Regions from separate parts of the Streptomyces sp. AM25 genome, predicted to be linked through region 4. Evidence: riboswitches for the same ligand, from Rfam matches in the RefSeq annotation. Region 4 holds a riboswitch; each other region holds the start of a gene.

Region 1 (5,824 bases), on a different contig from region 4:
TCATCCTGTTCCGCGTGGGTGAAACAGGCAGGTCAGGTGGGGTGACATGGCAGAGCCCCTCGTCGTTGGCGTGGTGATCTCACTCATCACGCGGCCGACCGAGGGGCTCTGTTGGTTCCGTATGCTGCCACGGTCGACGTCCCGCACGAGCTAGGGCGCGTTTCGGAAGTCGATCATGGTCTGCGATCCTTTTCGGATGGGTCGTGGTGATTTGACTGATGCTCGGTGGGTGAAGCTGGAGCTGTTGCTGCCGGTCGGGAAGAAGCCGGGGAGGCCGCCGATATGGACGAAACGCCAGCTCATCGACGGGATACGGTTCCGTACCCGCACTGGTGTGCCGTGGCGGGACGTGCCCGGGCGGTACGGACCGTGGGGCCGGGTGTACGACCTGTTCCGCCGCTGGCAGCGCGACGGTACGTGGAAGCGGATCCTGGCGGACCTCCAGGCCGACGCGGATGCGAAGGGCCTGATCACCTGGGACGTCTCGGTGGACTCCACGGTCGCCCGGGCCCACCAGCATGCCGCCGGGGCCCGGAAAAAGGGGCCCTGCAGAAAGAGCCTCCGGGCGGTGTCGAGTCCGAACCCGAGCACCACGGGCTCGGCCGGTCGCGCGGCGGCCTGACCACCAAGACCCACCTCGCCTGCGAGCAGGGCCAGAAGCCACTGGCACTGCTCGTCACGCCGGGCCAGTGGGGCGACTGCGCGCAGTTCCAGGCCGTCCTCGGGCGCATCCGCGTCGCCCGGCCGGACGGCGGTCGCCCCCGCACCCGCCCCGACCGCGTGCTCGGCGACAAGGCCTACGGCTCCCGCGCGAACCGCGCCTACCTGCGCAGACGCGGTATCCGCTGCACGATCCCGGAGAAGACCGACCAGATCCGCAACCGCCGGAAACGCGGCTCCGCCGGAGGCCGCCCGCCGGCCTTCGACAGCGAGACCTACAAGCAGAGGCACTCCGTCGAGTGCGGCATCAACCGCCTCAAAAGGCACCGCGCGGTCGCCACGAGATACGACAAACTCGCCGTTCGCTACGAGGCCACACTGACCATCGCAGCCATCAACGAGTGGCTGTGACCAGCACATTCGATACACGCCCTAGACCCCTGCCCCTCTGCCGACGCCATGGCGCACCCTCCCCGCGCCGTGGGTCCTATCTCCCCGGCAGAAGGGCAGGCATCAGACGCCCGCCCGGTCGTCAGATGTGAGGTCCAGCGGCCGGGCGGGTGCACAGACCACCTACGCAGAAAGGGGGAGCCATCAGCGAACGGGGGACAGGCACGGACCGTAAGAGCACCATCATCAACATGGATGCGAGGTTCGCAAGATGGCCACTCAGTGCAGCACGTGCAACGGCAGCGGCACCGTTCAGGTTCAGCGCCATCACAACATGGAAGACAACCCCGGCGGCCCCGAGTACGAAGACCAGCAATGCGGCACATGCGGCGGCTCCGGCTCGGTCGACAGCGACACCCGGTCATGACTGACGCCCCCTGCCCCGGCCCGCACCACTTCTGTAAGGGATGCAGGGGCGCAGGCACGTACCGGACTGCCACTCTGTTCGTGAACCAGTCCGGCGACGCCGGAGAGCTGATGGCGTCCCACGCGTGCATGGCCTGCCGTGGGCGTGGATTCTTCTGCAAGCAGACGCCCCCGTGCAGAGGCCAGCATCAGGCGGGTACGGCAGTCATTGACCCGGATGCGCTTCCGCCCGTGTAGCACCGCACACTGCCCCGTCCGTACGCTTCCCGCGAGGCGCCGGGCGGGGCTTCCCTCCGTCTGTGCGACGCCTCCCGCCCCGCAGGCCAGCGTCGGTCTCGGCCTGGTGGAACCACAGCCGCACGGCAGTCTCCGTCAGGTCGAAGTCCTTGGCGATCTGCCCGACCGAGCGGTCACCGCGCTGGCACAGCTCGACGATCTCGGCCTTGAACCGGCGTGAACGAGCGGCGAGGACGCGGCTTCTTCTTCCCCATGCTCTCCATAGTGGACATCCTTCCGGGGTGATGCCCCTGATCTCGGATGTCCGTCAAACCGAATCAAGCCCACCCTCAATCGCTCGAGCCAGGGAGATTCCATCCGTGACGCGTCTCGGCGAGGCGGCAGTCTCGCGCGCCCGGGACGTAGGGCGGCCCGGGCGTGCGGGACCAACGGACTGTGTCCCGGCCCCTGACGGTCAAGGTTTCGTCAAGCGTATCCACGGGTGCACAAATAACCTTAATGTCCGACTTAATCAGGCTTATGCTCGTGGAGGTTTGAAGAAGGCACCTCGTTCGGTGGGCGTCTGTGCGGACACAGGCCACTGACCCCACGACGTCGAGAGACGCCCAGGGTCAGGACAGGCCTCCCCGGCCCAAGGGGTGACCCCAAGTGGCTTCCCCAGCCCAGGGGATCACGTCGTGCAGTGCCAAAGCTCTGACGAGTTGGGGTGAACCGGCCGACAGGCCGGTGCGCTCCTTGCCGTGTCGTCCAGCGCCCGCACGCTCCGGCCGGAAGAAGGTGAGAGACATGGGCTGCACCTGCAGTAGTCCGAGCCACAGTGGCCCCCGTACACACATGACCTCGCCCGCCCCCGGCGCGCATTAACACGCTCGCCACACCTGCAACTGCCTGCCCCGCACTCCATCGGGGAGTTACGGGAGGCCGGCGCAGGGGCGATGGATGGCGTTGAGGGGTCGACTGCCAAGCCGGTGGACAGGGGCAGGCCCCGAAGCGAGCGTGTTGCGTCGTGGTCAGCCGACTTGCCTCCCGTAGTTCCGGGGCTGGCAGGCCGTGCGCCCCCAAGGTCGTTGGCTGTGGCAACACCCCGCCTGTTTCGAATACCGCAAACCCTCCAAATGATCCGGAAGGACAGCCGTGAAGCGTTTTGCCCGGTCCAAATACCCGATCAGTATAACTTTGTCTACGCTCCTCGCAGCCCCGGTGCTGTGGGTGGCCGCCCCCGCAGGCCAAGCAGCCGCCGCACAGCAGATACATTCTCCGGCCACGTTCGAGGAGTTCCTGAAGGAGGCCCGGGAAAACCTGGAGAAGATCGGGCAGGGCAAGGAGACCACGGACGATTACGAGGCGGCGCGGCGGGACGGCAAGCCCTATCTGAGTCCGGCGTTCAAGGATGTCAAGGATCTCGACAAGATCGTAAAGAGTTTTAAGGCCGATACCAGCGCCAAGGAGGTGGACCTGAAGGACAAGAATAAGGGACTTTACTACGCCGAGCGTATGAGGAAGTTCAACGACGTCGCGACAGCCTACGTCGACCAGGGGCTGCTGGGTGCTCTGAGGACTGCCGTGGTCAATAAGGTGGCCGAGGCAGGGCACTTCGAAGACCTGGTCAAGGCATGCCTGGCACACGACCCGAAGAAGATCGGCGAGGCCATCGCCAACCTCACCGCAGACGGCATCAACCGCCTGGCCAAACTCAAGTCTATGCCCCTGCACGCTGGCATCCTCGCCAGCGTGGTCGCCCTCGTCATCAGCATCATCAGCCGCGCCGCCTTCGGCAGCGGAAAGATCTCCATCGACGACCACATCCGCTCCGAACGCGACAAAGCATGGAAGAACTTCGGCCCCGAGGCTATGAAGAGGGCCGTCAACGACCCCAAGACCCAGGGCATTTGGGCTGCCGTCCAGATGCACTTCGCCGCCAGCGCCGCACAGGGTGAGGCCCTGATCGACGCACAGCTCGACAGCGCCCGGCGCCGCCTGAGCAAGCAGGAAGTAGCAAAGGTCGAACACGAGGCCCTCATGGCGAAGAAGAAATTGCGCGACGGCCTGAGGAAAACCCTCAGCCGCGACAGCAACGACCTCCTCGACGTCGTCGGCAGCGCAGTGGCCGAGGGCCTGCACAAGCCGGACAACTTCACCCACTTCTCCGTCGAATTCATGGACCAGAACAAAGAGGCAATCCTCAGTGCCCTGCGCGAAGCCTCCTGCAAAAACGCCAACGACGGCAGTAGCCTCGGCCGCATGACCTACGACAACTGCATAAGCCGGACATCCCTCAGTCAATTCTCCAAGGATTTCGATAAACTGAAGTCCTCCATGACCCACGACGCGTCGCCCCACTCCTTCACCGCCACAGAACTCAAGGACAGCCTGAAAAAGAGCCGAGACGACACCCCACCGTTCCCCCTCTTCGCAGTCCCCGAGGTGCCGGGATTTACCAAGGTCCTCGAGTGTAAGGATTGTTAGGGCTGGGATCCGCTGTTTGCCGGACGTGGGAGCGGCCTCCGCCTGATCATGTGCTCCGTCACAGAGGCGTTTGATCAGCGCGAAGGCCGTAACGATGAGTCTGCTGTAGCGGGGCGTCCCGCGGGATGCATTTGGGGAACTGTCCCGCTTTCGGACGGAGTTCTATGCCTGTCTGGCTGAAGGCCTTTCAGCCTGTCCTGCGGGGGTGGAATAGGCAGGTCAGAGGGGACGGCTGGAAGGTCATTCAGAAGTCTGTGATGTTGCTGGATGGTGATCGCTGAACACGGGATCGGTCCCTCCGGTGTAGCGTGTGAAGTGCCGACTCCCACGCGCTCGTTCGGGGGGCCGATGCCGTTCCACCGTGCTGCCGGTTTGAGCCCGCATCAGCTGGACGTGTTGATCGGCAGGGCAATGCCGCGTAGTTAAGAAACGGCGAAGATTTTGATGCTTGGTGGGTCAGGGTGGTGGACTGTGGTTTCGGTGCGCTTCTTCTTCCTGTAGGCGTGGACGTGGATGCGTTTGACGGCTCGTGGGCTGGTGCGGTGGCGTCGGCGTGGGTTGGGTCTCTCCAGGATTTCCGTGAAGGCTGCTTCAAGAGCTTTCGTGAGACGGTGAGGGGGGAAAGCCCGCCTGGTCAGTGATCTGACGGCGGATGATGCGCAGTGAGCGGATGAAAGACAGCCTGTCGGGGTCGATGTCGGCCTGGTCGGCTGCTTCGCACATCAGGTGCCGGACTGCGTAGTGGGTCAGCAGGAGCGCCCAGATCTCCTGCTCGATCATATCCGGGGACTTCGAGCGCAGTACGGCACCGCGGCCGCGCTGGTGGGTTTTGATCTCGTCGAGGCCGGATTCGAATTCCCAGCGTTCGGCATACGCCGCCGCGAGCTCGGCTGCACTGGCGTCGTCCGGGTCTATGATGGTGGTGATCAGGCAGAAGATTTCTCCTTTGCCTTCATGGTTGGTCACTTCGTACTCGACGACCCGGACCGGAATGCCGGAGGGCTCCTCGATGTGTGTTGCCCCTCGGTGACGCTGGACCGCGCGCCGACGGCGTACTCCCGGGTCCAGCAGAAACGACTCGTACGACCCGTCTTTGAGCGGCCGGACTACCGGCAGATGAGGTCCGTCGGGCATCCGCCACAGAAGATCCGCCCCCGTGGCCGCAGCTGCCTCCCACAGTCGGTAGGCATAAAACCCCCGGTCGGCGGTGATCAGCATGCCCGGCTCGAAATCCGCCACGAGATCCCGGGCGAGTTTCCCTTCATCCGTCCGCCAGGGCCCCATACGCGCAGCGACAACGGCATGCGTGCCGCATTCCCCCAGCCCGACAATCTTCACCTGCGGAAACGGGGCAGGATTCTTCTCCCCGCCGGAACGCCCGAACTCCGCATCATTCGCAGGTGTATCGGGGAGGTCCAGCACAAAACCGTCGATGGCCATCAGCCGCCGATTTCCCAGCCACGCCCCTTGCGTACCGCGCTGGGCACACGGCAGCGCTACCCGCTCGAACAGCGCTTTCAGCGGTTCAGGTCCCAGACGCCGGCGCGCCTGGGACACCGCGCTGGACGTGGGAACCGTCCATTCCTTCCGCCATGTCCCCATGAACCGCAGGCCGTTGACGAGGAGACGGGTTACTTCCTCGTAC
Region 2 (5,824 bases), on a different contig from region 4:
TGACGGCGGCGGAGACCGGCTTGAGCAGGGCCAGGCGCGGGGCGACGACGCTGCCGCGGGTCAGGATCGCCTCGATGGCCTCGGGCATGCCGTGCCCGCGTATCTTCTCCGAGCCGTACCGCGCCATCACCCCGATGAGCAGCCCGCCCAGCACGGGGGCGGCCAGCACGAGCCACCAGGCGGGGTGCGCCTGGGCCGGGGCGGTGAGCGAGGTGTCGGCGCGCTGCCGGAAGACGAGGTTGGTGATCAGGCCGATCAGCCGCAGGAGAGCCAGTGCGGCCACCGCCCCGGCCGCCCCGATCGGGAGGGCCCAGGCCGTGATCAGCAGCATTCGTGGACGAACGGTGAAGTCGCCGAGCCGCAGTCCGCGGCGCTTGTCATACAGTCCGGTCGCAGACATGGCCGGAGTATTGCACCGGGCAATACTTCGATCTTCGAAATCCCGGGGAGTTTGCACGCCAGGGATTACCGGTGCGCGTGTGGGTGAACCGGGGCCCCGGAAGGGGCGCGGGGAACTGCGCGACCAGCCACCGACGGCCCGCAGCCGACGCAGCGTCCCAAGGGTCCGGGGTGAAGTCCCGGGGGCATCGACTGCGGGTGCGTCGTGGCGGCTCGCGCCCGCGCGGCGGAGCCGTACATGTGAACAGCCCCGCGCCCCTGACGGGGCGCCCTCACTCCCGGAACGTACGCCGATACGTACCCGGCGAAACGCCAAGCGCAGCGTGCAGGTGCTGCCGCAGGGACACGTCCGTGCCGAAGCCCGCGCGCTCGGCGATCCGGCTCACCGGCAGGTCGCTGCTCTCCAGCAGGTGCCGGGCCAGGTCGACGCGCTGCTGGACGATCCACTGCCCGGGGCTCAGGCCCACCTCGGCCCGGAAGCGCCGGGTGAACGTGCGGCGGCTCATGCCCGCGTGCCGGGCCAGGTCGTCCAGGCCGAGCGGCTCGTGCAGCCGGTCGAGGGCCCATGCGCGGGTCGGGGACGTCCCGGCGTCCGGGCTCTGCGGCACGGGCCGTTCCACGTACTGCGCCTGCCCTCCCTCGCGCTGCGGGGGGACGACGCAGTACCGGGCCACCTGGTTGGCGACGCCGCTGCCGTGGTCGCGCCGGATCACGTGCAGGAGCAGGTCGATGCCCGACGCGGCGCCGGCCGAGGTCAGCACCCGGCCCGCGCCCGCGAAGAGGACGTCGGGCGCGAGCCGCACCCGCGGGTACAGCTGCCGGAAGCGGGCGGTGTGGCGCCAGTGCGTGGCCGCGGGGCTGTCGTCGAGGAGACCTGCCGCGGCCAGGACGAAGGTGGCGACGCAGATGCCCACGATCCGGGTCTCCGGCCCGATCAGCGCGAGGGCCGCGGCGGTGCGCGGCGGCAGGTCGTCCGGGCCGGTGACGCGGACGAACTTCTCCGAGGCGGGGATCACCACGGTGTCCGCCTCCGCCAGCACCGACGCGTCGTGCCCGACGGCGATGGTGAAGTCCGCCTCGGTGCGGACCGGCCGGCCGTCCACGGAGCAGGTGACCACCTCGTAGAGCGGCTGCCCGTCCGGCCCGGTGGCCGTTCCGAAGAACCGGGACGCCAGGCTGAGCTCGAACGGAATGACCCCGTCCAGGGCCAGGACCACTACACGATGCATGGCCCGATTCTTGCACACCATGACCTTCGGGCCACTGTTTTCGCAGGTGGTGTTACCCGCACTCTGGGGACATGACCACGATGAGAGCAATGAGCCAGAACACCTACGGCGGCCCCGAGGCCGTGCGCGAGACCGTCGTCGAGAAGCCGGTGCCCGGCCCCTCCCAGGTGCTCGTCCGCGTCCGCGCGGCGGGGATGAACCCGACCGACTGGAAGCACCGCCAGGGCCGCGGCTTCCTCGACCGCCTCCCGATGGTGCTCGGCTGGGACGTCTCCGGCGTCGTCGAGGCCGTCGGCATGGGCGTCACGCTGCACGAGGCCGGCGACGAGGTGTTCGGCATGCTGCCCTACCCGCACGGGGTGGGCTCCTTCGCCGAGTACGTGGTCGTTCCGGCCCGGGCGCTGGTGCGCAAGCCGGCGAACGTCGACCACGTGCAGGCGGGCGCGCTCCCGCTCGCCGCCCTGACCGCCTGGCAGGCCCTGGTGGACACCGCGGACGTCCGCCCCGGGCAGCGCGTGCTGATCCACGCCGCGGCGGGCGGGGTCGGCCACCTCGCCGTGCAGATCGCCAAGGAGCGCGGCGCGTACGTGATCGGCACGGCCAGCGCGCCCAAGCACGCGCTGCTGCGCGAGCTCGGCGTCGACGAGCCGATCGACTACCGGACCGAGGACTTCACCGCGATCGGCCCGGTGGACGTGGTCCTCGACACCATCGGCGGCGAGACGGCCGCCCGTTCCCTCAAGACCCTCAAGCCCGGCGGCCAGTTGGTGTCCATCGCCCTCACCTCGCTCCCCGAGGACATCGACGCGCAGGCCGCCGCCCTGGGCGTCCGGGTCCGCCCGCTCCTCGTCGAGGCCGACCAGGCGGGCATGCAGGCCATCGCCGACCGGGCCGCCGACGGCCGGCTCCGGGCCGTGGTCGAGGCCGCGTTCCCGCTCGACCAGGCCGCCAAGGGGCACGAGTTGGGCGACACGGGCCGGGTCGCCGGCAAGGTCGTGCTCACCGTCGCATAAGCGGACAGACGGGCGATACGGGCCGCTCCTTCCCCCGGGGAGCGGCCCGCATTCTTGGCCACAGGGTCAAGCTTGTGTCAAGTAGTTGCGTTCATGCGCAAGTAAGGGGCTATGCTTCTGAGCGTTCGAAAAGCATCAGGCACCTCGTTCGGTGAGGCGTCTTCACGGACACAGGCCACTGACCCCACGACGTCGAGAGACGCCCAGGGTCAGGACAGGTCTCCCCGGCCTAAGGGGTGACCCCAAGTGGCTGCCCCGCCCTGCGGGGAATACGCCGTGGAGTGCCAAAGCTCTGACGAGTTGGGGTGAACCGGTCATGGAACCGGTCCGCTCCTTGCCGTGTCGTCCGGCGCCCGCGTGCGCCCCGGCCGGGAGGAGGCGAGAGACATGGATGGCTGCAGTTGCAGTAGTCCGGGCCACAGTCGGCCCCGTATCCGCACGTCCTCGCTGACCTCCGGTACGCGGTAACAACCTTTCCTGCGCGCACTTCTGCGCCCTGCACTGCCACCCGTACGGCCAACTGCCGTGCCGGGGTGCTGTGCTGCGCGCTCGCAGGGAGGATCGCTGCTGCGTGCCCCGCTACCTCCCCCATCGGGGGCAAGGGAGGCCCGTCATGACCGACACGATCATCAACCCCACGCCGGCACCGGCGCCGCGCGCCGCCGTTCTCGACGACGCGCACGTCGGTGACATCCGTGGTGCCCTCGGCACCATCAAGCTCGACGACACCGCTCCTCGCAAGGGGCTTTCCGCCAAGCTCAAGACGCTCCTCGCGATTGTCGGCCCCGGCCTGATCGTGATGGTCGGCGACAACGACGCCGGCGCTTTCGACACCTACGGCAACGCCGGTCAGAACTACGGCACCAGCCTGCTGTGGACGCTGCTGCTGCTCGTCCCCGTCCTCTACGTCAACCAGGAGATGGTGCTGCGCCTCGGCGCCGTCACCGGCGTCGGCCACGCGCGGCTGATCCTGGAGCGGTTCGGCAAGTTCTGGGGCGCGTTCTCCGTCATCGACCTGTTTCTGCTCAACGCCCTGACGATCGTTACCGAGTTCATCGGTGTCACACTTGCCGTCGGCTACCTCGGACTGCCCAAGACGGTGAGCGTGCTGGTGGCGGCGGCCGTCGTGATCGCGGCCGCGACCACCGGCTCGTTCCGGCGCTTCGAGCGCACCGCCATCGTGCTGTGCGCGGGCTCGCTGCTGCTCATCCCGATCTACTTCATGATCCACCCGAGCACCGGGACCATGGCCCACGACTTCGTCGTCCCGGGCATGCCGCACGACTCCAAGCTCGCGGACGTCATGCTGCTGATCATCGCGATCGTCGGCACCACCGTCGCCCCCTGGCAGCTGTTCTTCCAGCAGTCGTACGTCATCGACAAGCGCATCACCCCGCGCTTCATGAAGTACGAGAAGGTCGACCTGTGGATCGGCATCATCGTCGTGATCGTCGGCGCCGCCGCCATGATCGGCTTCACCGCCGCCACGTTCATGGGCACCAAGGACTTCGGCAACTTCACCGACGCGGCCGGCATCGCCAAGGGCCTGGAGGACCACGCGGGCAAGCTCGCCGGTGTCCTGTTCGCCATCGCCCTGCTCGACGCCTCGATCATCGGCGCCTCCGCCGTCTCGCTGTCCACCGCCTACGCCCTCGGTGACGTGCTCGGCCTCAAGCACTCCCTGCACCGCGGGGTGCGCGGCGCCAAGGGCTTCTACGCGATCTTCGCCGGCGTCATCCTGGCGGCCGCGGTCATCGTGATCATCCCCGGCTCGCCGCTCGGCCTGATCACCACCGGCGTGCAGACCCTGGCCGGCGTGCTGCTGCCCTCCGCCACGGTCTTCCTGCTGCTGCTCTGCAACGACAAGGCCGTCCTCGGCCCCTGGGTCAACGGCCGCTGGACCAACGCCTTCACGTCCCTGGTCGTCGCCGTCCTGGTCGTGCTGTCCATCATCCTGACCGCCGCGGTGGCCTTCCCCGACATCACCTCCGGCGCGATCCTCGACATCATGGCCGTCTGCGGCGTCGCCGGCATCCTGGCCATCGGCTACGCCGAGGTCCGCCGCCGCAGGAAGGGCTGGGCCCTCGCCGCCCCCATCGACCGCACGGGCAAGGAGAGCTGGCGGATGCCTCCGCTGGAGGAACTCCCCACGCCCGTCATGTCCACCGGCCGCAAGATCGGCATGTCCGCCCTGCGCGCCTACCTGGTCGTGGCCATGGTCCTGGTGATCATCCACGTCGTCCAGCTCGCCATGGGCCACGGTCACTGACAGACGTCCCCGGGGCGGCGTGTCCTCCCCAGTTCCGCCGCCCCGGGGGCCGCTTCGCTCCGCTGGAGGCCGTCCGGCGACTGCGGGCCGGTCCAGCCGGTCGCGCCCACGCGGCGGAGCCGCTGGGGGCACCTCCTGGGGCCACCCCCAGCGGTAGCTGGGGGAGGTGGCCGGAGTAGCTGCCCCGCGCCCCTCCGGGGCGCGACATCTGCCCTGCGCCTCTGACGGGGCGCGACAAAAGTCCGTCAGGAGCAGACATGTCCCTGCGTTACCCGCGCATCATCCGTACCCACCAGGAACGCTCCGCCCCAGTGGCCGTCGAGCCCAAGGTCCGGAAGCCGCAGCTGCCGCACCGGCTGGGCGGGCTGACCGTCGACCCCGAAGCACGCATCGCGACCGCGGATGAGCGGGAACTCCCGCTCACCTTCATGGAGTTCGAGCTCCTGTCCCACCTCGTCGCCAACCCCCGGCGCGTCCACACCCGCCGCCAGCTGCTGACCGTCATCTGGGGGCCGGGCAACTCGAGCGGCGCCCGCACCATCGACGTCCACGTCGCCCGGCTGCGCCGCAAGCTCGGCCCCGACTACCAGGCCCTGATCAAGACCGTGCGACAGGTCGGCTACGCGCTCGACCCGTCGAAGATCCAGGAGGTGTGCCACCATGCGACTCCTTGACCGTCCCCTGTTCCGTCGCCCCGCCCCTCCGCCGCCCGCCGCACCGACCCACGGCACGATCAGCGCCCGGTGCGAGCGCCGCGTCGAGGGCAAGGTCCGGGCCCTGTGCGTGCTCGCCTTCGCGGGGACCGGGGTGCGCCTGAACAGCCTGCACATCATCGAGCCGGACGACAGCGTCACCGTCGTCGTCCGCATCAGCCTCACCCTGTCCGGCCCGGCCGGCGTCGCCCTGGAGCGGCT
Region 3 (5,824 bases), on a different contig from region 4:
GCCCCCTCCCGGGCCGCTGCGCGGAGCCGTGCGGCCGCCTCTGCCGCAGCGATCCGGGATTCATGCCGTGAGCGCAACGTCACCGAGGCTCCGCCGACGAGGCCGAGGCCCGCGCCGACGGCGAAGCCGGTCTCCAACTGCGCCGTGGTCAGGTTCGGGAAGAATGTGGCCGCCGTCAGTGCCAGCGAAAGCAGCACCAGACACCAGACGATGACGCCGGCCACGATGTTCTGCCGGACGCTGTTCACCCAGGGGCCCAGCACCGGACGGTCGTTGCACAGCAGGACGAGGAAGACGGTCGCCGAAGGGAGCAGCACGCCTGCCAGGGCCTGCACTCCCTGGGTGATCAGGCCCTGGACGTGGTCATCGGAGACGAGGGTGATCGTGGCGGCGATGCCGATCAGGAACGCGTAGCCGACGTAGAACAGCGGTGCCTCGGAGATCTTCCAGTGCAGCGAGTGCCGCCTCTTGAAGGTGTCCCCGAGGGAGTAAGTGGTCGCAAGTCCCACGGCGTTGGCGCCGATGAGGGAAGCGTCCAGCAGCAGGATCGCGAACAGCGCCCCCAGGGCCGATCCGCCGTGCTTGCGCAGCCCGTCCGCCACACCTGCGGCGTCGCTGAACTGTCCTGCCAGGTCCGTGCCGCTGAACACGAAGGCCGACGTCGCCATGATCGCCACCGCCCCGGCCATCACGACCGCGATGCCGATCCACAGGTCGGCGCGCTCGTAACGGATCCAGCGCGGGGTGATCCGCTTGTCGACCACGTTGGACTGCTGGAAGAACAACTGCCACGGGGCCACCGTCGTACCGACGATGGCGACGATCACCAGCAGCAGCGTCGAGTCGAGCCCGCCGGGGAACTGCGGGAGCAGCCCCTGCGCGGTCGTTCCCAGCCTGGGGTGGGCCATGAGCGCCATGGGGAACATCACCACGTTCACCGCGATGAGCAGGAACAGGAACCTCTCCCAGCGCCGGAAAGACCCGCCGGCCACCGCGGCGAACAGCAGCACCGCTGCGATGGGCACCGCGACGTAGCCGGGTATCCCGAAGTAGCCGAGTGCCTGTGAGACTCCGATGAACTCCGTCACGATCGTCAGCGCGTTGACCAGGAACAAGTCACCGACGCTGAACGCGCCCCAGAACTTCCCGAACCGCTCGAAGATCAGCCGCGCGTGCCCGACCCCGGAAACCGCTCCGAGCCGGACCACCATCTCCTGATTGACGTAGAGCACCGGAATCAGCAGGGCCAACGTCCACATCAGCTTCATGCCGTAGTTCTGGCCGGCCTGGGCGTACGTCGCCACGCCGCCCGCATCGTTGTCGCCGACCATCACGATCAGCCCCGGCCCCATGATCACCAGCAGGGTCCGCAGCCGTTGCCCCCACGAACCCCGATGCCCGCTGTCATGCCGGCCGATCGTACCCAGCGCACCGACGATGTCCCCGGTGTGGGCACTGTCCAGGACAGCCGTACCGCCCGGGGCGGCACTCTGCTCCCTTCCAGGGTCCGGCCCCGGGTCCGGACGCACGGTGTCGTAGTACATGTCACTACCTCCCAGAACTGCGAACGGGCGCACTCGGGCAGGCCCGTATGAAGACAAGGCGAAATACCGCCGTATGAAGGCAGGCAAAAAGCGCATGACGACACAGCGGACGACAGCCCGGACCGGAGCACGGATAAGCCGATGCCTATCGGAATGCCGAATTCACGCCATGTGCACGTGCGTTGCACGCGATAAGCGGGCTCAGAAGAGCACCGTAGTTCGCCCGGAACGAGAGCGACACCACCTATCACCGTCAGGACTCATCCTGACCACCCCCAATCCAGCACCCGCCGACCACCCCGGGGCACGGGGCAAGCCGGCCTTCCCTGGACGGCACCCTCCACGTAAGAGCTTCGGCACTGCACGGCGTATCCCCACCCGACAGGCGGGAAGCCACTTGGGGTCACCCCTTAAGCCGAGGAGACCTGTCCTGATCCTGGGCGTCTCTCGACGTCGTCGGGTCAGTGGCCTATATCCGCACAGACGCCTCACCGAACGAGGTGCCTTATTTCAGCCACTGCGGACGCTACCTCACTTGCGCCGACGCGCAAGTGAACGCGATCCCAAGAACTCGCCATGAAATGAGCGAAGTTGTGGATTCCCTGTGATCGGCCAACGGCCAGCAGTGGGCAGCGTGATGGGACGATGCCGATGGCCGCACAAGTCCGACTCGTAGCCCGGCGTGGCCCATTGGGTCGCGGCATGAGAGTGCCCGGACCGCCCGGGACGGTGTATCGCAAACGAGAAAGGCAGGATCGTTTCAGCCGCGCTCAGGCGCTTCCGCACGCCGATCGGAGCCAGGTTCCTGTGCCGTGCCGAGGGCCAGCCGATACCACAATTTCCTGCCCCGGCCAAGGGATTGCACCCCACGAAGAGCGCATCCTTTATGCCACACGGCGCGAAACGAATTCCACGCAACCGTGCGATGCAGTTGTTCGATTGTGGGAACGGTGATGGGCCCGCAAGCATCGTGGACCTGCTGGCCTCCCAATGCTCCCGGAGATACGCCTGTTGCGCACAGGCCCCTTCTCCCGCCGTACGGCCTCGTCGTCACCGTTGTTCTGGCTGTGGGGATCGCGGGAGTTCCAGCCGGCTTCGTTCCACCTCCGGCACGACCTCATCCGAAAGGAAAACATCATGCGTTCATCCCTGCGTATGGCTGCGATAGTCCCGTTGGCGGCCTCCGGGCTCCTGGTGGGATTCACCGCACCGGCCAATGCCCAGACGCCTGCCGCCACCACCGTCAACAGCTCCGCCGCACTCAACAGCGACGGAACGATCACGGTGACCGGGACCTATACCTGCGCGCTGGCGCCCGCCTCCAACTCGTCCCCGACCGTGGCTGTCCAGGCCTCCGACGGCAAGAACGTCTCCGGACAGGCCTCACAGTCTGAAAACGCCTCCACCTGCCCCGGAACCTCCCAGCCGTACAGCATCAACATCGCGCCGAGCGGCGGAAGCTGGACCAGCGGCGACCGCATCCAGGTCACGGTGAACTTCACCAACCAGGGCTCCTCCGAGACCGAGCAGGCCACTGCCACGGCCACCGTCTGCACGCCGTGGGCGCCCGGGCAGGGCCACGGGCGTCCGGGGCGGCACGAGCACCGGGGCCACGCGCCGCACGGTCACGACCACGGCCACCGGGGCCAGCCGTCGCACGGGCACGGGAACCACGCACCCCACGGGCACGGAGGCCAGCCGTCGCACGGGCACGGAGGCCACGGACCCCACGGGCACGAGGGCCACGCGTCGCACGGACACCAGCGGTAGCACTCGCACCACGCCCAGCAGGTCAACCGCCTGACCCATCCACATCAGTGTCGCCCGCCCCCACTCGACCTGGGGGCGGGCGGCCCGCTGTCAAAATACCGCCGGCAGCGCATCCTGGAACCTGGGCAAACATGTTTCAGCTGGACGAAGGAGGATGCAGGGCAATACGCCTAGCTCTTCGGACAGTTGCCTGCTACGGGTTCGCCGGCGAACACCTTCCGCAGGAACGGGGTGGAATCCGCCAGGGAAGCGATGACCGTGGCGTTGTGGTCGAGTTCCGGATAGAGGTGCTGTTCGATCACCGAACCGGCTGCGCAGGCGTCGTGGAACAGCTGGACCTGTCGGTCGGTGGGTGAGTCCATGTCCTTGCCGCCGGTGCCCATGAACAGGGGCTTGGCGACCTTGAGGCTGGTGAAGAACCGCGGCGGCACGTCTTCGCGGGCAAGGATGTCCTTCGGGTCGAGGGTGAAGGCGGCGGCGGGGGTGAGCCGGTCGTGCTTGATGCGGGCCGCCACGTCGCCCAGGCACCGTGTGCGCGTGAGGCCGAGCACTGGCTTGGCGCGGTCGGTCACCACATCCTCGGGTTTGAACGCCGGGTCGACCTGGGCGATCAGGTGCAGGCCAAAGAACTCGTAGGCGAGCAGCTCCGGGTCGACGCGGTTCGCGTCGAGTTTCTTGGGCGTTTTCGGCGTGACGTAGTTGGGTCCGGTGGCCACGGTGCCCTTCAGGTCGACGTCGGGTGCGTAGGACGCTGCCGCGGCCGCGGCCTCGAACACGACGGCCCCGCCCTGGCTCTGCCCCACCAGTGCGGTCTTCTTCGCCAGGCCGTAGTCGGCCGACTCGGCCGCGCGGACCGAGTCGAGCACCGAATATGCGCCCGGACGCACGGCGCGGTAGGGGTGCCCGCCCGGTGTGCCCAGGCCCTGGTAGTCCGTGGCGACGACGGCGTACCCCTGGTCCAGCCAGTGATCGAGATAGGCGGCGTCGCGTTCCGACCGCTTATTTGCTGATGGGGCACAGACGTCGGCGACACCCACCGTGCCGTGCGCCCACGCGAGCACCGGCCATCCGCCGACGGGCTTGGTGCCCTTGGGGAGGAAGACAGCGCCGGACACCATGACCGGTGTTTTCCCGTCGAGCCCGTTGGTCGAGGAGTAGAGGATACGGTCCGCCCGCCCCGCGCCGGCCAGGGAGAACTCCGCAGGCAGCGGCTCGACGCGGATCATCCGCCCGGGCCTGCGCAGCAGATCATGGTTTGCCGGCGGCCGGGTATAGAAGTCCGGCATGCCCCCGTCGCCGTTCTGCGAGTCGGGGGTCGGCAGCATCGACACCGGATCACCGGTCTGGGCACCGGAGGGCGCCGACGACAGTCCACAGCCCGCCAGCACCCCCGCAGCCGCCATCACTACGGCCAGCCGATACCGCGCCGACCCGCGATTCCACCATTTTGGGACTGCCACGCCGATCACCTCGGACTCTCCGCGTCCAGACTTGCAGGCCAGCCGGTCCGCGGGCCTGGCCGCGTACGGCGGGCAGAAACCGGTGACGGTCATGGCCGCCCGGCGGAGTGGGTGTGGGCCGGGGTGATCACAATTCCCGGCCCACCCTCCGGCGTGGCCCGTACCCCTCCGGATTCCGGGGGGATGGACGGTGGGATACAGGCACAACAACACCCCCTCTGGGCCCTGAAGGCTGCGAGGCAGGCGGTGCTGTACTGCCAGCGGATGGGATCGTAGCGCCTCCCGCACACCGGTATGACCGGGTTGCCGGGGCTACCTGCCAGTACATTCCGGGACCGGCCGGGTCCTGCTTGCTGCCGTAACGCAGGCATGCAGATACCGGGTACCAACTCACCCCTGCCGATGCCTCATCACAACCCGGCGGGTCACAGCGACGGCCTGCCACCGTCGTGGTGCGGCGAAACGGCAGGACACCATTCCGTATTCAACGAACGGACCCTGGACAGGGCGGTCCCTTCCTTTGCGGGCGCCGTCGGCTGCAGGGCCGCGCAGCCTACACCGGCAACCTCCGCACCGGCAGTAAACGGTGGTCTCATGGAGCGCGTCTTTTGCGCCACACGGCGCGAAGCGGCAACTCGCGCAACCGTACGAATGATTTGTTCGATTGCAGGAATGCGACGGGCCCGCAAACATCGTGGGCCTGCCGATTGCACGAGTGGCCGGGAGCCATGGCCTTCAGCGCAACAAACCGTAGCTTCCCGCTTTTGGCGCGCAGCCTGACATCGGCCCTGCCCGGCCTCGAAGACCGGCGCCATTGTCCAGCGGTATCAGCCGTGTCTGGTCCACCCGGACCTCTACTGATTTCTGAGGTGGTGGTATACGCGTGTCACAGAATCAACAGGCCGTGCTGGCAGCGACGTTCGTATCCGTTCTCCCGCATCTGGACGAGCAGCAGCGGCGCGAGCTGCCCGGGACCGGGGCACGGCCGACCGGATACGGCGGGAGCCGGGCAGTCAGCGTGGAGGTCAGGAGGAAGGAACCGGTCGACAA
Region 4 (5,824 bases):
GCGACGATCGAGGCGTTCCACGCCCCGCCCGCCGCCGTGATCCCGCCGGTGACGTAGGACGGGAAGACGGCGGGCAGGATGAACCGCCGCCAGCGCAGCCATCCGCCGACCCGGAACATGGTCATCGCCTCCCGCAGGTCGGAGGGGATCGCCGAGGCGCCGGCGATGACGTTGAAGAGGATGTACCACTGCGCGCCCAGCGCCATCAGCAGCACGGATCCGAAATTGAGTGAGATGCCGAGCGCGAGGAAGGCGGCGGTGGCGAAGGGGAAGAGGAAGTTCGCGGGGAAGCTGGCCAGCACCTGCACGACCGGCTGCGCGAACCGGGTCACCCGGGGGTTCATCCCGATCCACACCCCGACCGGCACCCAGACCAGCGTCGCGACGACGCTGAGCACCACCACCCGCCCGAAGGTGGCCGCACCCAGCGCCAGCGCATGGCCGAAGGCGCCCAGGCCGACGGTGGAGTGCACGTAGGCGAACGCCTTCCAGGCCCCGTAGACGACGACCGTGCTCACCGCCCCGGCGAAGAACACGTCCGCGGTCCGCTCCCGCGCCGGCGAGATCCGGATGGTGTGTTCGGCCACCCCGAACGGCCGCATCAGCCGGTCGAACGCGGGCCAGAGCGGCTTCAGCGGACGGCCCAGCAGCTGTGGCACCTCCGACCGCCGCAGGAAGTCCAGCACCAGGCTGCGGGGATGCTCGGCGGCCTCGGACTCCTCCACCCGGAACCGCTCCGACCAGGCGGTGACCGGCCGCCAGAACAGCACGTTCACCCCGATCACCAGGACGACCATCACGCCGCTGGCGATGCCCACCTTGCCGAGATCCCCCTCGGCGATGGCGGCGGCGGCGTACGAGCCCATGCCGGGCAGCGCGTACTGGTGGTTGAGCACGGAGATGGACTCCGAGGCGGCCAGGAAGAACCAGGCGCCGCCGAAGCTCATCATCCCGTTCCAGACCAGCGGGATCACCCCGCTGGGCACGTCCAGCTGCCAGAACCGCTGCCATTTCGTCAGCCGCATCACCCGGGCGGCCTCGTCCAGTTCCCGGGGCTGGGAGACCAGCGAGGCGTAGAAGGCGAAGGTCATGTTCCACGCCATCGCCGTGAAGATCGCGAAGATCGAGGCGCATTCGAGGCCCAGTTCGGAGCCGGGGAAGAGGGCGATGAACGCGGTCACCGTCACCGAGAGGAACCCCAGGACGGGCACCGACTGCAGGATGTCCAGCACCGGCAGCAGCACCTTCTCGGCCCTGCGCAGCCGGGCGGCGGCCGTGGCGTACGCGAAGGTGAACAGCACCGACGCCAGGAGGGCGATGAACATGCGCAGCAAGGACCGCACCGCGTAGTACGGCAGGTTCGACGGGTCCGTCGAGACCGCCTTGGGCGCGGTCTCCGGCAGGAACGGCGCGTTGAGCGACGGAGCCAGCCGCAGCAGGCCGTACAGCAGCGCCATCAGGGCCACCGCGACCACCAGGTCGACCCACCGCAACGCGGGCCGCCGCCACACTCCCCGGGACGGAAATCCTCCCGTATCCACCATCGGACGCCTCCGTGCGCTCACGGCTCGCCTGTCCGGGCCAGGAAATCACGCCCGGGAATCTCCGTGCCGCAGCCCGACGACCGACACGCGCAGGGGCACCCGCACCGGGCGGCGTGGTGATGGCGTCAAGATCAGGCCCAGTACTTGCGTCGACGTGCAAGTACAGGCACACTCGTAGAGGTTTCGAAGAAGGCACCTCGTTCGGTGAGGCGTCTGTACGGACACAGGCCACTGACCCCACGACGTCGAGAGACGCCCAGGGTCAGGACAGGTCTCCCCGGCCCAAGGGGTGACCCCAAGTGGCTTCCCCCGGGCGGGGATTACGCCGTGCAGTGCCAAAGCTCTGACGAGTTGGGGTGAGCCGGCCGATGGGGCCGGTCCGCTCCTTGCCGCGTCCGTCACGGCGCTCATGCGCCCCGGTCCGGGAGGAGGCGAGAGAACATGGATTGCGGTCCCAGTAGTCCGGGCCACAGTAGGCCCTGCCTCCGCCTGTCCCGGCTCCGTCCCGGCGTGCGGTAAGCACCCTCTCCCTGCGCGCACCCGCTTCACTGCCCTGACACCCGTGCGGCCTCACACCGCTCCGGGCCGGTCGGCCTGCACGCCCGCGGGGGTGAATCGCCACCCCATGCCCGAAACCTCCCCCTCGGGGGAAGAGAAGAGAGCGTAACGTGCGCCTTCTCACGCACCTCACCCAGCCCTCCGCACCGGCCCGCCGGTGCCCGCACAGCGCCGGCCACCACCACGCCCGCGGCCCTGAACACGCCTGCCCGCACGTGACCTTGGCCCTGGGCGACGGACCTGAGCGGGCCTACCGGCTGGACGACCCCGACACCTGCGCCCGGCCGTACGCCCCGCACGCCGCGTACGACCCACGAGTGCACCTCGCCTACGTCCTCGCGCAGCAGGGACACGACGCCCACTGGCTCTCCCGCTTCACCGGCCTGCCGCTGCCCGCCGCGCGCCGCATCGCCGGAGCCGCCGCGCTGGCCCGCGCCTGACCACCCTCCACGCCGAAACGTTCCGCCATTCCCTGGCCGCGCCCTGCCCTCCCGCGGGCACGGCGTCCTACGGAGGTGACCTCTGCATGTCCGTCCTCACCCTGATGCACACGCGCATGCACATCCGTCGCGAACACCACTCGGCCGCGCGCATGCCCGGACCCCTCCGGGGCTTCGCCGACGGCCCGCTCGACACCACCGTCCTGCGCGCGGCTTCCGCTCCGGCAGCGGCCACCCGGGGCGTCCCGGACGAGCAGGCCGAACGCCCGCACGCCCACTGGCACATGGTCACCGGCCCCGACGGCCGGCGACACCTCGAAGCGGCCTGGCACCTGGACCGCTGACCCACCAGCAACCCTCCTGGAAACAGGAATTGGAGACACCGACATGTACTTTCCGGCCGGCCTCCTGCAGGAAACCGTCGAGCGACTCATCGACAGCGCCCCGTACGCGGCCACCAACGTCCCCCTGCACGGCGTCGCGCACGTCATGTGCGACACAGCCGAGGAGCCCCGCGTACGGGCCCGGCTCACCCAGGCCCTGACCGGCCCCGACGTGCACTTGACCGAGGTGTCCAGCCGAAGCGAAGCGCCCGGCTCCGCACTTCTGGAAGCGTCCTTCGACACGCGGGGCCCCATCGCGACACCCCTGTCGCAACTGCTCTCCCTCGTCTGGCTGGAGCCCGCGGTGAGCGACCTGCACTGGCACCTGGACAGCCGGCCGGCGGCGGTTCCCGCCGACGTGGAGTCTCCGCACGCGCCGACGCATTGTGTGGACGGCCTGGTCCTCGACCTGGAACGTCGTACGGTCTCGGCGGACGGCAGGCCGGTCAAACTGACCTGCATGGAGTTCGAACTCCTCGCCTACCTGGCCGCCTACCCCCAACGCCCTCATGGTCAGGAGCAGTTGATGGAGATGGTGTGGCAGCGGGACGCCGTCGGTGAGACGCGTACGGTCGACACGCACGTCGCCCGCCTCCGGCGCAAGCTCGGCTCCCGTTACGGGGCGGTCATCGCGGACGCCGGGCGGGGCGGGTACGCGTTCGAGCCGTCGAAGGCGGCGGCGTGAGATCACGTATCAGACGCGCCTGCAGAGTCCGGTGATCGCGGTCGCGAGGGCGGCCGGCTGTGACAGGAACGGCGAGTGGGAGCTGTCGAGTTCGAGGACCGTGGTCGGTGTGCCGGACACGGCGTCGATCTCGCGTACGAAGCGACGCTGCAGGGCTACCGGGAGGGCATTGTCCTTCGTGCACACCACATAGGTGTGCGGCACGGTGCCGTACCGGCCGGCTGTCACGGTGAAGGCATCGGTGGCAATGCCGAGCGGACTGTCGGCGCTGAGCAGGCTGATCGCCGCCGTCGCCGTCGCCTCGTCCACGTCGCCGTAGAAGGTCTCGCGGATCGCGGCGTGGCCGTCGCTGTCGCCGGGATCGATGCGCACCGCCCCGACATCGGCCGGATCGGCCCTCAGAAGACGCAGCACCAGCTCGCCCTGATTCTCGGGGACCGTGCTGTACGCCCCGGAGGGCAGACCGGAGACGGGGGCGAGCGCGGCCACGTACACAAGATGAGCGAACAGGTGCGGGGCCAGCTCGGCAGCGGCGGTGGCGACGGTGCCGCCCTGGCTGTGCGCCACCACGATGCAGGGCTCGCCGTCGCCGATCACCCTGATCTGCTCGACGAGCATCGCTGCGGCCGAGGACGCCGTGACGGCGGCGACTGCGGACGGTTCCTCGGCGAAGGCGGCGGGATCGAACGGGCGATCCCATCGCGCGCTCGGCTGCCTGCCGTTCAGCCCGTGCCCTTCGAGGTCGACGGCCACGGACATGACACCGCGTGCGGCGAGCTGTTCCACCGCGCGGCTCCAGCACCAGCTTCCGTGCCAGAAGCCGTGAACGAGAATGACCTTGCGCATCGCTGCCTCTCCTTGCCATCGGCCGCACGGGCGGCGCGCCGTCGGCAACGTCAGGAAACACGGGTGCACCCGTGCGTCATCCGCGCACGGTCACATCCGTTGGTTCGCACGGGGGATGCGCCGCCGTTTTCGCTTCGTGCCCGTGCCGGCCCTCGAGCAAACTGGTACGTCGCGTGGATGCCGTCGGGCAGGGGCATCCGGATGATGGTCGGAGGAGGTGCGCCCAGGGTGCCCCCGGACGTACCTCCTCCCATCACCGCGAAGTCGGTTCGTCGGAGGAGAGGGCAACGTGGACGAGCGTCGACAGCAGACGGAAGCAGGTTGGGCGGCCGAGGGCGAGTTCGACATCATCGTGTGCGGCGCGGGCCCGGCGGGGTCGACGGTCGCGGGGATGCTCGCGGCCGACGAGGACCTGCGGGTACTGCTCCTGGAGGCGGGCCCGGACGATGACGACGAGCGGGTGTCCGACCGCGACCGGTGGATGGAGAATCTCGGCACCGAACGCGACTGGGGCTATGTCACCGAGCCCGGCGCCGGGATCGATGGCCGGCGTCTGGCGTATTCCATGGGTAAGGGGCTCGGCGGCGGTTCGAGCATCAATGCCGGAACCTGGGCGCGCGGTCATCGGCGCAACTGGGAGGAAATCGCCGCGAGTTGCGCGGACCCGCGGTGGGACTACCGTTCGACGCTCGGCGTCTACCGCGAGCTGGAGACCTGGCACGGCGAGCCCGACCCCGAACGGCGGGGCACCGCGGGCCCGATGCACATCCTGCCGGCACAGCCGCTGTATCCGTTCTTCTCGGCGCTGCTCGACGGAGCCGAGTCGGCCGGGCTCCACCGCTACGACAGCCCGAACGGGGAACTCGCCGAGCGGGGGAGCGGCTGCGCCGTCCGGGACGAGTACGCCGTGCGCGGCGTGCGGCGCTCGCCCTACCGCGTGCTGGTCGCCCCGCGGCGGCGGCAGCGCAATCTGACGGTGCTCACGCGGACCCTGGTCACCCGGGTCGTGTTCGAGCATGGTCGTGCGGTCGGTGTCGAGGCCGTGACCGGGGGCCGCCGCGTCCGCTTCCGTGCCGCGCGCGAGGTCGTGCTCAGCCTCGGGGCGGTGCAGACGCCCAAGATCCTCATGCAGTCGGGCATCGGGCCCGCCCGGCACCTCGAGTCGCTCGGCATCGGCGTCCGCGCCGATCTTCCCGGCGTGGGCGCCAACCTCGGCGACCACCTGCTGATCAGCTGCGTGTGGGAGGCCGGCGCCCGCGAGCTGCCTCCGCCTCCGCGCACCCAGGCGGTGTGCTTCTGGGGCGCCGACGGCCACGCCGAGCTGCCGCGGTTCTTCATGTACTCCGCCGCGATGGCGTTCATGTCCCC

Evidence for each region. A riboswitch is a leader RNA that binds a small molecule or an ion and turns the genes downstream of it on or off. The one in region 4 is predicted to bind magnesium.
Region 1: another riboswitch for magnesium. It lies ahead of ACLHRZ_RS35670 (hypothetical protein); the one in region 4 lies ahead of ACLHRZ_RS17805 (hypothetical protein).
Region 2: another riboswitch for magnesium. It lies ahead of ACLHRZ_RS13250 (NRAMP family divalent metal transporter); the one in region 4 lies ahead of ACLHRZ_RS17805 (hypothetical protein).
Region 3: another riboswitch for magnesium. It lies ahead of ACLHRZ_RS35175 (NRAMP family divalent metal transporter); the one in region 4 lies ahead of ACLHRZ_RS17805 (hypothetical protein).

What each region holds. Positions count from the first base shown of each region.
Region 1 covers NZ_JBKIWN010000067.1:1,237-7,060, reverse strand. Annotated here, with positions in the region: one part of gene ACLHRZ_RS35675 (IS5 family transposase) at 197-572, shown strand; one part of gene ACLHRZ_RS35675 (IS5 family transposase) at 572-1,071, shown strand; M-box (ykoK) riboswitch at 2,253-2,426, shown strand; gene ACLHRZ_RS35670 (hypothetical protein) at 2,848-4,179, shown strand; gene ACLHRZ_RS35665 (IS4 family transposase) at 4,771-5,824, opposite strand, start outside.
Region 2 covers NZ_JBKIWN010000009.1:125,975-131,798, forward strand. Annotated here, with positions in the region: gene ACLHRZ_RS13235 (chloride channel protein) at 1-400, opposite strand, end outside; gene ACLHRZ_RS13240 (GlxA family transcriptional regulator) at 672-1,628, opposite strand; gene ACLHRZ_RS13245 (NADP-dependent oxidoreductase) at 1,709-2,641, shown strand; M-box (ykoK) riboswitch at 2,778-2,953, shown strand; gene ACLHRZ_RS13250 (NRAMP family divalent metal transporter) at 3,255-4,910, shown strand; gene ACLHRZ_RS13255 (winged helix-turn-helix domain-containing protein) at 5,168-5,584, shown strand; gene ACLHRZ_RS13260 (hypothetical protein) at 5,571-5,824, shown strand, end outside.
Region 3 covers NZ_JBKIWN010000058.1:6,572-12,395, reverse strand. Annotated here, with positions in the region: gene ACLHRZ_RS35175 (NRAMP family divalent metal transporter) at 1-1,544, opposite strand, end outside; M-box (ykoK) riboswitch at 1,875-2,051, opposite strand; gene ACLHRZ_RS35170 (hypothetical protein) at 2,700-3,314, shown strand; gene ACLHRZ_RS35165 (lipase family protein) at 3,485-4,774, opposite strand; gene ACLHRZ_RS35160 (ISAzo13-like element transposase-related protein) at 5,658-5,824, shown strand, end outside.
Region 4 covers NZ_JBKIWN010000012.1:84,535-90,358, forward strand. Annotated here, with positions in the region: gene ACLHRZ_RS17800 (ABC transporter permease) at 1-1,544, opposite strand, end outside; M-box (ykoK) riboswitch at 1,734-1,907, shown strand; gene ACLHRZ_RS17805 (hypothetical protein) at 2,213-2,542, shown strand; gene ACLHRZ_RS17810 (hypothetical protein) at 2,629-2,886, shown strand; gene ACLHRZ_RS17815 (winged helix-turn-helix domain-containing protein) at 2,930-3,610, shown strand; gene ACLHRZ_RS17820 (alpha/beta fold hydrolase) at 3,620-4,456, opposite strand; gene ACLHRZ_RS17825 (GMC family oxidoreductase) at 4,746-5,824, shown strand, end outside.